DNA from 2 places in the Caballeronia sp. LjRoot31 genome. Region 1 is predicted to be linked to the other one. Evidence: predicted binding sites of a transcription regulator. Region 1 holds the regulator's gene; the other holds the start of a gene.
What was found. Region 1 encodes FliA, which starts transcription of late flagellar genes. Its sites were predicted from a motif close to CTAAAGTTTNNNNNNNNNNNGCCGNTA; they were not measured.
Positions count from the first base shown of each region.

Region 1 (6,596 bases):
TTGGTGTCGCCGAGGTTCAAGCGCGGTATGCGCCCCCCTGGCGGCCAGCCCGGCAGCAATTGCAGGCTGCTGCGCACCTCGCGTTCCAGGCAGTACTCCAGCAACTGGCTCGCCAGCAACGGATAAGCCGCCAGCAACGCGTTCAGCGAATGGCCGCCAGCCCCCCGATCCGTTTCGGGCCGCCAGCACGGCGCCCGGCTCAGGTTCGCGCGCCAGAGCGTGCCGCGCAACTCGTTGTTCTCGAGTGTGATGGGCTGCCGGGAGTGCGCCTGATGGCGCCAATCCCAGCCTGGCGGCGTCGACAGCCTGATCGCCGTGGGCAGGTTCTGATAGCGCGGACTCAGCAAGGTCAGCAACTCGCCGCTCGCCGACGACATGTTCATTGCGTGCTGGAAACAGCTGTGAACCCAGAACCGCAGCGTCTCGCGCGGCCCGTGCTCCGCCATATAGCCAACCGAGCACACGGTGAACGTCAGGAGTGCCATGGCTGCCCGGCCGGCTTCAGCCGCGCAAGCCGTCGACAACGGCCGCGGCGTCGCTGACCCAGCCGAAGATTGCGCCCTGCGCCTGGATCATCTCCAGCGCTGATTTCTGGAATGCCGGGAAATACGATCCGACGCAATCCGCCGGAATAATGCATTCGTAGCCGCGGTCATTCGCTTCGCGAACGGTCGTGGTCACGCAGACCTCAGTTGTCACCCCGCACACGATAAGCGTCTTGATTCCGTGGTTTTGCAGGACCAGTTGCAGGTCGGTTTCATAGAACGCGCCCTTGCCGGGTTTGTCGATGATGGGTTCGCCAAACGTTGGATACAGCTCGGGAATGATGTCGTGCCCTGCCTCGCCGCGAACCAGGATGCGGCCCATGGGGCCGTCTGTGCCAATGAAGGTCTTGCCGCCGCGCGTCAGTTTCGCGGGCGGGCAATCGGCCAGATCGGCACGGTGGCCTTCGCGCGTATGGATGACCAGCAGCTTCGAATCACGCGCGGCCTTCAACACTTTCCCGCACGGGACAATTGCGGTGCGCACCAGGGAAACGTCATTTCCCAAGGCTTCGCCAAAACCTCCCGGTTCAACAAAATCCCGCTGCATGTCGATCATGACCAATGCCGTTGTTTGTGGATCGAACGGAAGCGGGAATGGTTGTGCGTGAAATAGTTTTTGAGCCATTTGGATATTCCTTGATTAATGTCAGGACGTGAAATGCTTGCTCTGCTATTGCAATTTATTTGAATTGTCCTTCGATTTATTATAGGTAGGTTCGCCCTGACGCACGATAGATATTTCACCGACTTAACTATTGTTCATCGATTTTCAGGCTTGATTAAAGTCGTTTCAAAAACTTAATAAAATCATTATCACGAACTGCCCGGCGCGGTGTTGCGCAATAATAAGGCGAAAGATGAAATAATCGTCTCGACCCCGCTGTGGAATAACATGGCGGGTAATAAAACAATTAATGAAGGTTTTCGTCGCCGCTTTTGCAAATATCAGGGCAATTGTCTGATGTTTGATCCGGCACGCATTTCCCCGATGCGGCCCGTGCGCCGCCCCCGTCATCGATCTCCCGAATTACCCCGCTTTCCCGGCTCTTATCAGCCGATGGCCCGCCAGCCGCCCTTGCAATAATTCATTCATGGCAGCCACCGTGCATGGGACCAGAGTAAGGCGCTCAAAACGTGACGCAACCGGTCAATCGCAACAGATCAACGTGAGCGCGAGCTCATCGGGGGGTAAATGAACATCCGCAAATTCATCGGTGCCACGAGTCGCGACGCGTTCCGGGTCGTCCGTGAGGCACTGGGCCCCGATGCGATCGTGTTGTCGAACCGGGTGACCGAAGACGGCAGCGTTGAGATCGTTGCGGTTGCGGACGGCGACCTCGCGCAGATCTCCCCGAAAGCTGCCGCCGAGCATCGCGAAATGAAGCTGAAGACGTTGGCCGGAAACCAATCACACGCGCAGTCACATTCGCAGTCCCACTCGAATTCGAACGGGGGTTCGAACCCGTACGCCAGCGGCGATGTCTTTTCGTCGGTGTTCGGCGCCAATCCCGAACCGCTGGATGACATGGAGCCTGAAGCGCAAGCAGATGACACGTCGTTCACGATGGCCGAATCGAATCCCTGGTTGATCGAGCATGCACGCCGGGTGGCGCAGTCGGCCGCTGAAAGTGCGCCGCAACGCGCGCTGAGCGCATCGGCGGCAATTGCGAAGGGATTAGGCAGTCCTGTTTCCGTCACGTCGCAGGAATCCGCGCAAGCCCCCGGATGGACACGCGAAGCGGCGTACCTCGCCGCTCGCCGCGCGGAACAAAAAACCGCGCAAATACACGCCCAGATCCAGCCGCAAGTGCACACGTCCTCGGCCCAGGCCGCCAGTTCGATGCAGGAAGGCGCATTTGCGGGCTTGCCGGCATCGGCGGCGGCCGCTGTTACCGAAGCCATCCGCACCCGCATGGAGCAAGTCGTGAACGACACCGTCATGCATGAACTTTCGTCAATGCGCGGCATGATGGAAGAGCACTTCGCCGGCTTGCTGTGGGGCGATCGCCAGCGCCGCAGCCCGAATCACGCCGAGCTGACCAAGCGCCTGTTCGCCGCCGGTTTCTCCGCGCAACTGGTGCGCTTGATGATCGACAACATGCCGGAGATTGAACAAGCCGAAGCGTCGATGCAATGGGTTCAGCAAGTGCTCGAAAACAACCTGCCCGTCATGGACAGCGAAGAATCCATGATGAACCGCGGCGGCGTCTTCGCGCTGATGGGCCCGACGGGAGTGGGCAAGACCACCACCACCGCCAAGCTCGCCGCGCGCTGCGTGATGCGCTTCGGCGCCAGCAAGGTCGCGCTGCTCACCACGGACAGCTACCGGATCGGCGCACACGAACAACTGCGTATTTTCGGCAAGATCCTCGGGGTGTCGGTGCATGCGGTGAAAGACGCAAGCGACCTGCAACTCGCGCTCTCCGAACTGCGCAACAAGCACATCGTACTGATCGATACGATCGGCATGAGCCAGCGTGACCGCACTGTCGCCGATCACATCTCGATGTTGTGCGGTGCCGGCCATCCGGTGCAACGCCTGCTGCTGCTGAACGCCACCAGCCACGGCGATACCTTGAACGAAGTCGTGCAGGCCTACCAGAGCACGCCGGACCAGCCGCCGCTCGCGGGCTGCATCCTGACCAAGCTCGATGAAGCCACGAATTTGGGTGGCGTGCTCGACACCGTGATCCGCTACAAGCTGCCCGTGCATTACGTATCGACGGGTCAGAAGGTGCCGGAAAACCTGTACGTCGCGACCAAGCGCTTCCTGATCAAGAGCGCCTTCTGCATCCCGCGCGATGGCTCGCCGTTCGTGCCGCAAGACGACGACGTGCCGGCGCTCCTGTCCGCGCTCTCCGCGCGCGCTTCCACTGAACTGCATGAGGTTCACTTTGGATAAGTTCGCGTCCGATCAGGCCGAAGGCTTGCGCCGTCTGCTGACACGCAACGGCTCCCGGGTCGTGGCGGTGTGCGGCGCCCCGGCAGGTGGATTGGGGGGCACCGGCAATACCTCGACGGTCGTCAACCTGGCTTCCGCCCTCGCCGCGCAAGGCAAGGATGTGCTGGTGATCGATGAGCGCCAGAACGCGTTGTCGGTGAGCCAGTTGGCGAAGGTGCCGCCCAACGGCGCACTGGGCGCGGTCTTGTCCGGCAAGCGTTTTTTGCAGGACGCCGTCACGCGCACGCCGTTTGGCTTTTCGGTGATCGCCGCGCCTCGCGACGAACGCATCAGCCAGGACGCCGCGCATTGCCGGGTGTTGCTCGACGGACCCGCCGATATCGTCCTGATCGATACCCAGCTCGATCGCAGCGGCGCGCTATCAAGCCTGGCCGTGCAAGCGCACGACTTCGTGATCGTGACCCGCGTGGCGCCGGTCGCGATCACCGAGGCGTATGCCTGCATCAAGCGTCTGCACTACGCGCATGCCATCGGACGGTTCCGGGTCGTCGTGAATCACGTGAAGAACGGCGCCGACGCACAAATCGCCTTCGATAACCTCGCGGACGTCGCCAGCCGCTATCTCTCGGTGCAACTCATGCCGGCGGGTTACGTGGCCGAAGATCCGCGCGTGACGCGAGCGCACGAGCTGTCGCGCTGCGCGGTGGAAGCTTTTCCGGCGACGGCCGCCGCCCGGGATTATCGGCAGATTGCCGCTGAATTGCAGTACTGGCCGATGCCACAAGCGTCGCAGTTTGAATGGCCCGTGCAGACCTTGTTTGCGGAAACGCAGCCTGGGTTGGAGTACTCGATCAACTCCGGCGCGGCACGCCGCACCGAAACGCCATTGATGCAGCTTGCGATGAGCAGCCCCGCGTCCGTGTGATGCCGCAGGAGAAGGAACAAGGTGAACGCGATGTATAACGCCCAGGGAAAACTGTCACAGGCCGAGGTCCTGACCCGCTACGCACCGCTGGTGCGCCGGCTCGGCCTGCAGCTCGTGGCGAAAATGCCGGCCAGCGTCGATCTGGACGACCTGATCCAGGCCGGCATGATCGGCTTGCTGGATGCCGCGAGCCGCTATAAAGAAGATCAGGGCGCGCAGTTCGAGACCTACGCCAGCCAGCGCATTCGCGGCGCGATGCTCGACGAACTGCGTGCCAACGACTGGCTGCCGCGCAGCATGCGCAAGACCTCGCGCGAGGTGGAATCGGCGGTGCACAAGGTCGAGCAGCATCTCGGCCGGTCGGCGAGCGAACAGGAAGTGGCTGAGCACCTGAACATGCCGCTCGTCGAATACCAGTCCATGCTGCAGGATCTGCATGGCAGCCAGTTGATCTATTACGAAGACTTCGATCGTTCTTCCGATGACGAGCCGTTTCTCGACCGTTATTGCGTCGATAAAGCCGACCCGCTCTCCGCGCTGCTCGACGGCAGCTTGCGCTCGGCGCTCGTTGAGGCCATCGATAAATTGCCCGAACGCGAAAAGCTGCTGATGAGCCTGTATTACGAGAAGGGGTTGAATCTGCGCGAGATTGGCGCCGTGATGGAAGTCAGCGAATCGCGTGTGTGCCAGTTGCACAGTCAGGCCGTCGCGCGTCTGCGGGCGAAGTTGCGGGAACAGGCGTGGTCGGGCGTGGAGGCTTGACGTCCAGCCGCTGAAGGCCGGTGAACGCAGATCAGGTTTCGAAATCCGCGCTTTCGGCGAACACCGTCTGACCTTTGCCGAGCGCCTTGGCGCGATACATCGCGCGATCAGCGGCGCGCATCAGCACGGCAATCTCCCTGTAGCCGGTGCTCAGGTCCGGCGAAATCACGCAAGCACCAATACTCGCCGATAGATTCACCACTCGGTCCTGCACCGACGTCATTTCCGCCAGCACCGCGTGTACGCCGTTTGCCACCGTTTGCACGGCATGGTTGCCGGTCACATGCCGCGCCAGTACGACGAATTCATCGCCGCCGAGACGCGCGACTGTGTCGGTGGCTCTTACCCTTCTTGCCAGCAGCGCCGAGAAAGTTTGCAGCACGACGTCGCCGACTTCGTGGCCGTAGGTATCGTTGACTTCCTTGAAGCCGTCGAGATCGATCAGCAGCAGCCCGGTCGCGCCTTCCTGTCCCGTCGATATCGCCATCACCGCCCGGCCGATAGTCTGCTCCAGCATGTAGCGGTTGCTCAACCCCGTGAGCGGATCGGTGCCGGCCTTGAGCGCGAGGTCGCGGTTCGCGCTGCCGAGGCGGCCGATCAGCACCGCGAGATAGACCGACGCCCCGAGCGCGCTCAGGCCAATCCCCAGCGCCGCGGACCGGTTGATCATCCACCAGGGCTGCAAGACGGACAACGCGACGATTCCCACCAGCGCCGTTCCACACGACAACGCCAGCGCGCGCTTGCCGTAGCGCCCGCCCGCACCGATCAGGAAGAGAAAGACGGCCCACAGCATGGGCAATGTTAGCGCCCCGCCTGCGCCGAGAACCACGGCGAGCAATGCCTGGTCAGCGACGGTCGTGAATGCGAGCCGCAGAGTCGACTGCCGCTGCATTTGGCTGATGATTAGCCGGGTCGCGACGCCGTAGATCAGATAGAGCGCGAGCGCATGGAAACTGGCGATAGCGGCGGGCGTTGGAACGGACCACGCCAGCGCGCCGTACACGGCCGTTGCGAGGCCGCCCAGTATGACTCGTAGCGTCGCCTGCTCTTTTTCCGGATCGAGATAGGGCAACCACACGTAACCACGCTGCCGGTGGAAGGGGTCATTCACCTGCCCCATTCTGAGTCTCCCTGATGACGATTCCCGAAGTGCTGATCGATGCCGCGTTTTCTGCAGTGACTGCGTAGTGCAGAATTGCAATCGTACTGCGTCGTTGAAAAGTGGCTGAAAACAGCGCGATTCGGCGAAATTCGTGGCGGATTAATGCTGAGTTCGTGTAATCGATATCGAATGAAGTAGTACGCATTCGGCGCGCCAGGGCGTTTTTGGCGGCTTGCGTTTCCCCCTGGGTTGTTTTCGAATTGTTATTTTGAGTCGATGTTTGAATCGTTATCTGCTACGTAGGTTTTTTTGACGCCCGATGCAACCCTTTGAACCCGCTTCTTCCACTGACGGCAT
Region 1 is NZ_CAXURX020000001.1:4,008,351-4,014,946, forward strand. It holds gene ACSQ8V_RS17945 (DUF2877 domain-containing protein) at 1-485, opposite strand, end outside; gene ACSQ8V_RS17950 (cysteine hydrolase family protein) at 502-1,170, opposite strand; gene ACSQ8V_RS17955 (hypothetical protein) at 1,381-1,629, shown strand; gene flhF (flagellar biosynthesis protein FlhF) at 1,738-3,447, shown strand; gene ACSQ8V_RS17965 (MinD/ParA family protein) at 3,440-4,372, shown strand; gene ACSQ8V_RS17970 (RNA polymerase sigma factor FliA) at 4,403-5,134, shown strand; gene ACSQ8V_RS17975 (diguanylate cyclase) at 5,166-6,257, opposite strand; gene ACSQ8V_RS17980 (Rieske 2Fe-2S domain-containing protein) at 6,559-6,596, shown strand, end outside.

Region 2 (6,596 bases), on a different contig from region 1:
GCGTCATGCCGTCGGAGGTGTCAGAGGTGTCATTCGGGCCCAGATGGATATCGTCGTCAGGATTCATGTCATTCGACATCTTCGAAAGAGGTGAGCCAAAGCGATCCGCCTTGTTCGGCGATCACAGCCCGGTACAGACGCGATCCTTCGACGAGCACTTCCGCTGTGTCGGAAACACGCACCGGAAGAATGTCGCCTGGCGCCAGGTTGAACAGTTCGTCGAGCCGCAGGTCGCGAGACAGCATGCGCACGCTTACCGTGATGGGGATGCGGTCGGCGAGGGGTGAATGACGCATCGCGTTAAACGATGAAGCCGGCGACGCAGAAGCGCGCGCCGGTGCGACGCTCGCGAACAGCCGGCTTAGCCAGGCATCGTCGAGCGTGAATTCGAGCGCATCGGCGAGGCCGAGAGCCGGCTCCCGTATCTCGACGCGGATCACACGGCGGCCGCGCTCGGGCGGAGCTACCGGCTTGGTCAGCAGCGTCAGGTCGGGCGACGGCTCGATGCACGTGATCAGCGCATCGAGCAGCGCCGTGCTGATCAACGCGCCGAAGCGATGTTCGGTTTCGGTTTCCGGGGTGGCATCGTCGAATAGCGTGGAGCCTTTGTTGCCGTAGTGGCAATCGAGCATCGCGAGCAGCATGCGCCTCGCGATCTTGACGGCGACGCCTCCGGTCGGCAATTCAATACCGCGCCAGACCGCTCCGCCGGACGGTGCAGCGCAAGACGCAGTGCTCACGCCGCTGACAGCGAATGCCGCGCCACGCCGCCGGTTGAAGCGGCTGCTCAGGACACGGTCGACTTGCCTGCCCAGGCGGCCATTGAAATCATCGAGCAGGTGAAATGGCCTGCCGAGCGTGCACGGGTCCAGCACAACCGGTTGGCTGGATGTGAAAGATCCGATGGAAAGTTGATTTGATCTCGACACGGATGGGCTTCTCGATGAACTCGACGAAGCCGTGATTCTCAGGGTCGCGCCGTGGGCGCGCGAAGAGTCTTAACAAAATCTAAAAAAGGGGGAGTGGCCTCGACAGGCATTCGCGAGAAGACACAAGAACAGGGCCGATCCGCGCGGGGCGGATCGGCCCTGTTCAGTAACGCCGTAAAGACGTTATTGGAGGAGCGACAGAACCATCTGGCTCATGCTGCCGCTTTGCTTGAGCATCGACGTGCTTGCCTGCATGAGAATCTGCTTCGAGGTCATGTTGGCGCTTTCGGCCGCATAGTCGACGTCCATGATGCGGCCTTGCGCGTCGGTCGTATTGCTCGACATATTCGCAAGGTTGTTACTGATGTGATCGAGGCGGTTTTGCGACGCGCCGAGTGCCGAGCGCATCACGCCGACGGCCTCGAGCGCATCGTTGATGGTGTCAATCATCGCGTTTGCGCCGTTGGCCAGTTCCGTGCCTGCGTTGCCGGGGGCGCCATAGTTCGCACTGACTTCCCCAAAGCTTTCGGCGAGCGCCGTCAGCAGCTCGCCGACGTCCACTTCCATCGTTTCCCCGGCGCTTGCGCCGATCTGGAACGTCATTGCCCCGCTCAGCTTGCCAGTTTCATCCAGCAGCTTTTCACCGCCGTAGGCCGTGTTCGTCATGATGTTCGCGAGTTCGGCGCCGAGCGCGTCGAATTCGGCCTGCATCGCGTCCTTGTCCTTGGCGGTCGACGAGGCATCGGCCGCCTGCGTGGCAAGGTCCTTCATTCGCAGCAGGATGTTGCCGGTTTCATTGAACGCTCCATCGGCCGTTTGCAGCATGGACATGCCATTCTGCGTGTTCTGCATCGCGACGGCCATGCCGCGTGTCTGCGCGGCGAGCCGTGTAGCGATCTGCAGGCCGGCAGCGTCGTCCTTTGCCGAGTTGATGCGATAGCCCGTGCCGAGGCGGGTCATCGAGGTGTCCAGCGCCGAGCGCGTATTCGCCAGAGTGTTCTGGATGGACAGGGAAGCCGAGTTCGTGTGAAGGCTCAACATGAGCGGGTGACTCCTTGAAGGTCTGTCGGGAAAAGGATTGCCGCCTGATGCGAAAGTAAAGATGACGACGCCTTCACAGAACGACCCTCGGGAGGAAAACATTAAATGCGTGTGACGACAGACCCAGTTTGTTGCCACGAATAGTTGCCGCCAATTCAAGCATGTAATTATTATGTAATGTATATTTCATTTTGCTTGTGTAGAGTCTGCCGGTCGCCGCGATGATTCCGAGAGCATGGCGTGCGACATGCGCAGTCACTATGCGTCCTGAGAGGACGACAGAAAAATGAGCGCCGCGGAATTGATGCGGCGACGAGTAACAGACCAAATATCAAAGATTCGCTCACCGGCAAGCATTGCGGTTCGGGCGAACCGGGGTGTGATTCATGAACAAACAGAAAAATAAGCAGAAAAGGCTCGCAGGCGTGCGGGCAGAGTCCAACGTTGTGCTGCGCACGTGGTCAGCCGTGCGGATGCGACTTCGCTCGCCGGATACGTCCCCGTATCCGGCTGCGTCGTTATCGCTACTTCTTTAAACACGAATCCCCGCATTCAGCGTGGTTGCGGAATTTCTGCCAGGACACTGTGCTCCGCACAGTTCGTCCCTATTTTTCGTTTTCCGATTTATTTAACGCATCACGCGACTACATTGGGAGAGTCATGCGCATTGGCATACTCGAAGACTCGGTCGGACAGGCCCAGACCGTGGCGACCTGGCTCAAGGCAGCCGGCCACGACAGTGTTATCCGGCACGACGGCGACAGCTTTATCGACTTGATCCGGTCCGAACCCCTGGACATGCTCGTGCTCGACTGGGATGTACCCGGCACGTCAGGCATCGGCGTTCTGCGGTGGACGAGAAAAACGCTGTCGAACACCTTGCCGGTTATTGTGCTGACCCAGCATGACGGCGAGGAGGATATTGTTCATGGCCTGAACTGCGGGGCGGACGACTATCTCGTCAAGCCGGCCCGGGAACGCGAGCTGGTGGCACGCGTCAACGCTCAGGCACGCAAATACTACCCCGACGCTGATCGGCTCAAACAGATGAGGGTGGGGAACTACACGTTCGATGTCGACGCGCGTAGCGTGCAGATTGACGAGGCCAGCGGGACCCGCGACATAGCCCTGTCAGTGCGGGAATTCGATCTTGCGCTGCAGCTCTTCCACAATCTGGGGCGCATCGTCACAAAAGACGCACTCATCAAGCAAATCTGGGGAGCCATTGACAGGAAATACGATGCGTCACTGGCCACCTATATCAGCAAACTGCGCAATGTACTCGGGTTGTGTTCGAGGAACGGCCTTGTGATCTCGACCGTCTACAGTTTCGGTTACAGGCTGGAGCGCGTGCGAACAATCTGATCCTTTAGCCAATGACACGCCGGCCGCCGGCGTGTCGTTGGCATCGCGGGAAAAAGCATCTCCCATCTCGTTTCGCACGAACGTCGCTCACCAATCAGCCACCAATTACGCGGTACCGTTATGGCCCTCACGCGATTTTCCACCAGCGGTTCGTCCAAGCGGCGGATCCGCAAAATTGTCTTCACCGCAGTGATGCTGGTGCTCGCCGCCCTGAGCTGGTATCCCGGCGGCGCCACGATGTCCGGCGCGCTTGACCGGGTTTTGTTCGATACCGTGACGCGCTTGTTCGCTCATCCGGCTTCGAACAAGGTCGTGGTCGTCAACATTGACGAACCCTCGATGCGAGAGATCGGCGCCGCGGGCCTGGCTGATTCCTACGCACCACTGATCACCCGATTGCACGATGCGGGTAGCGTCGCGCTGGATCTGATGATCACGCCGCGCACGGACACCATCGACCTGACAGACGCGATGGCGAAACACGGCAGGGTCGTATTGCTGGGGTCGGCGGGAACGGATGGGGTAGGCATCGATCTTAAAACGCCATTGCAGGCGGAACTGAAGAAGAACGCGGCAGCGGTTGGTCACGGCGAAGTGACGATGGGCCATTACGGCGTCGTGAGCGGCTTCATTCCGAATCACGCCAACGGTTCGACCCTGGAACGGCACATCGCTTTGGAAGCGGTCCGTGTAGGGGGCGAGGTCTTGCCGTCCGGCATGCTCGAAAGTTATCTGCGACCTTATGCCCAGTCGGTCAGCCAACACATGACGAACGCCGTGTTGCTGATGCTGCGGGGCGTGGCGGACATTCCGCAATATTCCTATGCCGATGTCGTGCGGGGCCGGATTCCCTCGTCGAGCCTTGCCGGCAAGATTGTGTTCGTCGGTCATTCTGTCTGGCGCGGCCAAGGCGTCTTCCAGACGTCATCACTTGACGCGCAGACCGTGTCGCGCGCGCAACTCGACGCGTTGATTGCTGAATCCCTTGTCAGCGGGAACCTGGCCCGGGAAGTGCCGGGGATTGTAGCGGTACCGTTTTACGTCGCCATGGCATTGGTCATGGTGCTGATCTGCAGCTTCACTCAGGGCCGGCGAATGCATGCCGCGGCGGTTGCCTGGGGCGCGCTGCTGTTCGCCATCCCGATCGGGCTGCTCGCTCTGTTCCACTATTGCTTAAGTATCGGCCTTTTGCCAATCGTTTGCGTCCTGATTTATGCGTTCCACGCGTGGGATCGGCTTGCCAGGATGGTCGACGTGTTGCGGCGCGAGATCCGCAAATTACGCGCGATCTCGACAGCGATCGGCGCGACGGAGCCCGCTGCGTCGGACTGGATCTCGGGTCTGGAGACCGGCGATTCGCTCAACGATGTCAAAACCGCCATGCGCGAGATCCGGTCGTGGCAGAAGATGTACGTGAACCTGATCAACCGCCTGCCGTGTCCCGTTTTTCTCGCGGTGAATGACCGCGTGACGGTCTGCAATGCGAAAGCGGCCGCGTTGATGGCTGGGTGGGATTCGTCCGCCGGAGCCGACTCGCCCAATCCGGTTGCGTCGCCGATGCTGAGAATCGAGCGATTGGTCAGCGAGTATTCCGTGGCGACGGAATCGACCAGTCACGAGGTCGATCTGGATGGCCGTGAACACATACTGCTATGCGTACCGTACATGTCATTCAGTCCGGCCGCTGCGGAAGAGCGCGTGCTCCGTTTGATTTGCCTCGTCGACATTTCAGACGTCAAGGACGGCGTGATGCATGACCGGTTGATGTTAAGGCACGTCGCGCACGATCTGCGTAGTCCGCTGACAACCATGCTGGCGCTCATCGAAGAACGCGCGGCGGAAAGCCAGGAAAGCGTGCCGCAAAGCGATCAGCAATTCCTGGCCGATCTACGCCGGCAAGCCGATTATTCGCTGCGGGTGGCGAAAGATTTCATGCAGCTGTCGCGTGCTGAGCAGCTTGACCGGGACGCGTTCTCGCCTATTACACTCTACGACGTGGCCGTTGAAGCGATGGATCAGGTCTGGTCGACGGCGGAGCGCAAGTCAGTCCAGTTGATCGGACCGATTGGGCAGATTGCCGACACGCTCGTGATGGCCAGCAGCGACATGTTGATCCGGGCGGTGGTCAACGTGCTGGACAACGCTGTCAAGTATTCGCCGTCACATACGTCGATTCGGATCGGGATATCCAGGGCAGGGCCAGCCTCGTTCGAACTGTATGTGATCGACGAGGGAATCGGCATCTCGGGCGAAGCCATGACGCGAATATTCGAGCCGTTTTTTCAGGTGGAGACCCATCGCGATGTCGCAGACGGCCTGGGACTCGGCCTGGCATTCGTCAAGGCCGTTATCCAGCGACATGGCGGATCTTTGAGCGTGACGAGCGAATCAGGGATGGGCACGGAGTTTCGTATCGTGCTGCCGGCATTCACCGCTGGAGTGTTCGGGGTGGAACCTGACGCAGGAATCGTTGCAAGCCAGGCGGTTCCATGCCTATGAGTCCGGCGCGGCCTCCCCGGGGCCGAGTGTGCGAAGATCGCTCGTCATAGTCAATCGGGGGCCGATATGGATCGTCTGCAAACGATGCAGGTTTATGTGCACATCGTTGAAGGGGGCAGCTTTACGAGCGCGGCGCAAGCGTTGCAATTGCATCGTCCCGCCGTTTCGAAGGCGGTCCAGCAACTCGAACAGGAACTAGGAATCAGGTTGCTTAATCGCAGCACTCGCAAAGTCAGCACGACGGCCGAGGGAGAGGAGTTCTACAAGCGTTGCCTTGAGGTTCTGGCAAGCGTCAATGATACTTTTGCGAGCTTCTCCCAGCAGAGGGTTCTACCGAAGGGACGTCTGCGCTTTGACGTAGCCGTGACCCTGGCCAAGGCGATCATCATCCCCGCCTTGCCGGCATTTCAGCAGAAGTACCCCCAAATCGATCTCGTGCTCGGCGCGAGCGACCACCCGGTCGATCTGATCAGCGGCGGTGTCGACTGTGCCGTACGGCTCGGTGAGCACAAGGATTCCAGTATCGTGGCACGCAAAATAGGCGCGATCCCAATGGTCACGTGCGGCTCGCCGGCCTATCTTTCCCGCCACGGCGTGCCGCACACGCTCGACGATCTTCGCAGGCACAAGGCGGTGAATTTTTTCAGCGGACGTAATCGCAGGGTGATGGAATGGGCGTTCTGTCCTGGCGGGGAAAGCGTCACGTTGAAACTCGACAGCGGTATCCAGACCGACGACTCCGAAGCGTTCCTGTCGTGCGGT
Region 2 is NZ_CAXURX020000003.1:1,503,896-1,510,491, forward strand. It holds gene fliN (flagellar motor switch protein FliN) at 1-67, opposite strand, end outside; gene ACSQ8V_RS35440 (FliM/FliN family flagellar motor C-terminal domain-containing protein) at 69-929, opposite strand; gene ACSQ8V_RS35445 (flagellin) at 1,113-1,970, opposite strand; gene ACSQ8V_RS35450 (response regulator transcription factor) at 2,631-3,335, shown strand; gene ACSQ8V_RS35455 (ATP-binding protein) at 3,456-5,834, shown strand; gene ACSQ8V_RS35460 (LysR substrate-binding domain-containing protein) at 5,901-6,596, shown strand, end outside.
Region 2: ACSQ8V_RS35445 (flagellin) is a predicted target of FliA. The motif match lies at 2,049-2,075, and genes of this name have one in related genera.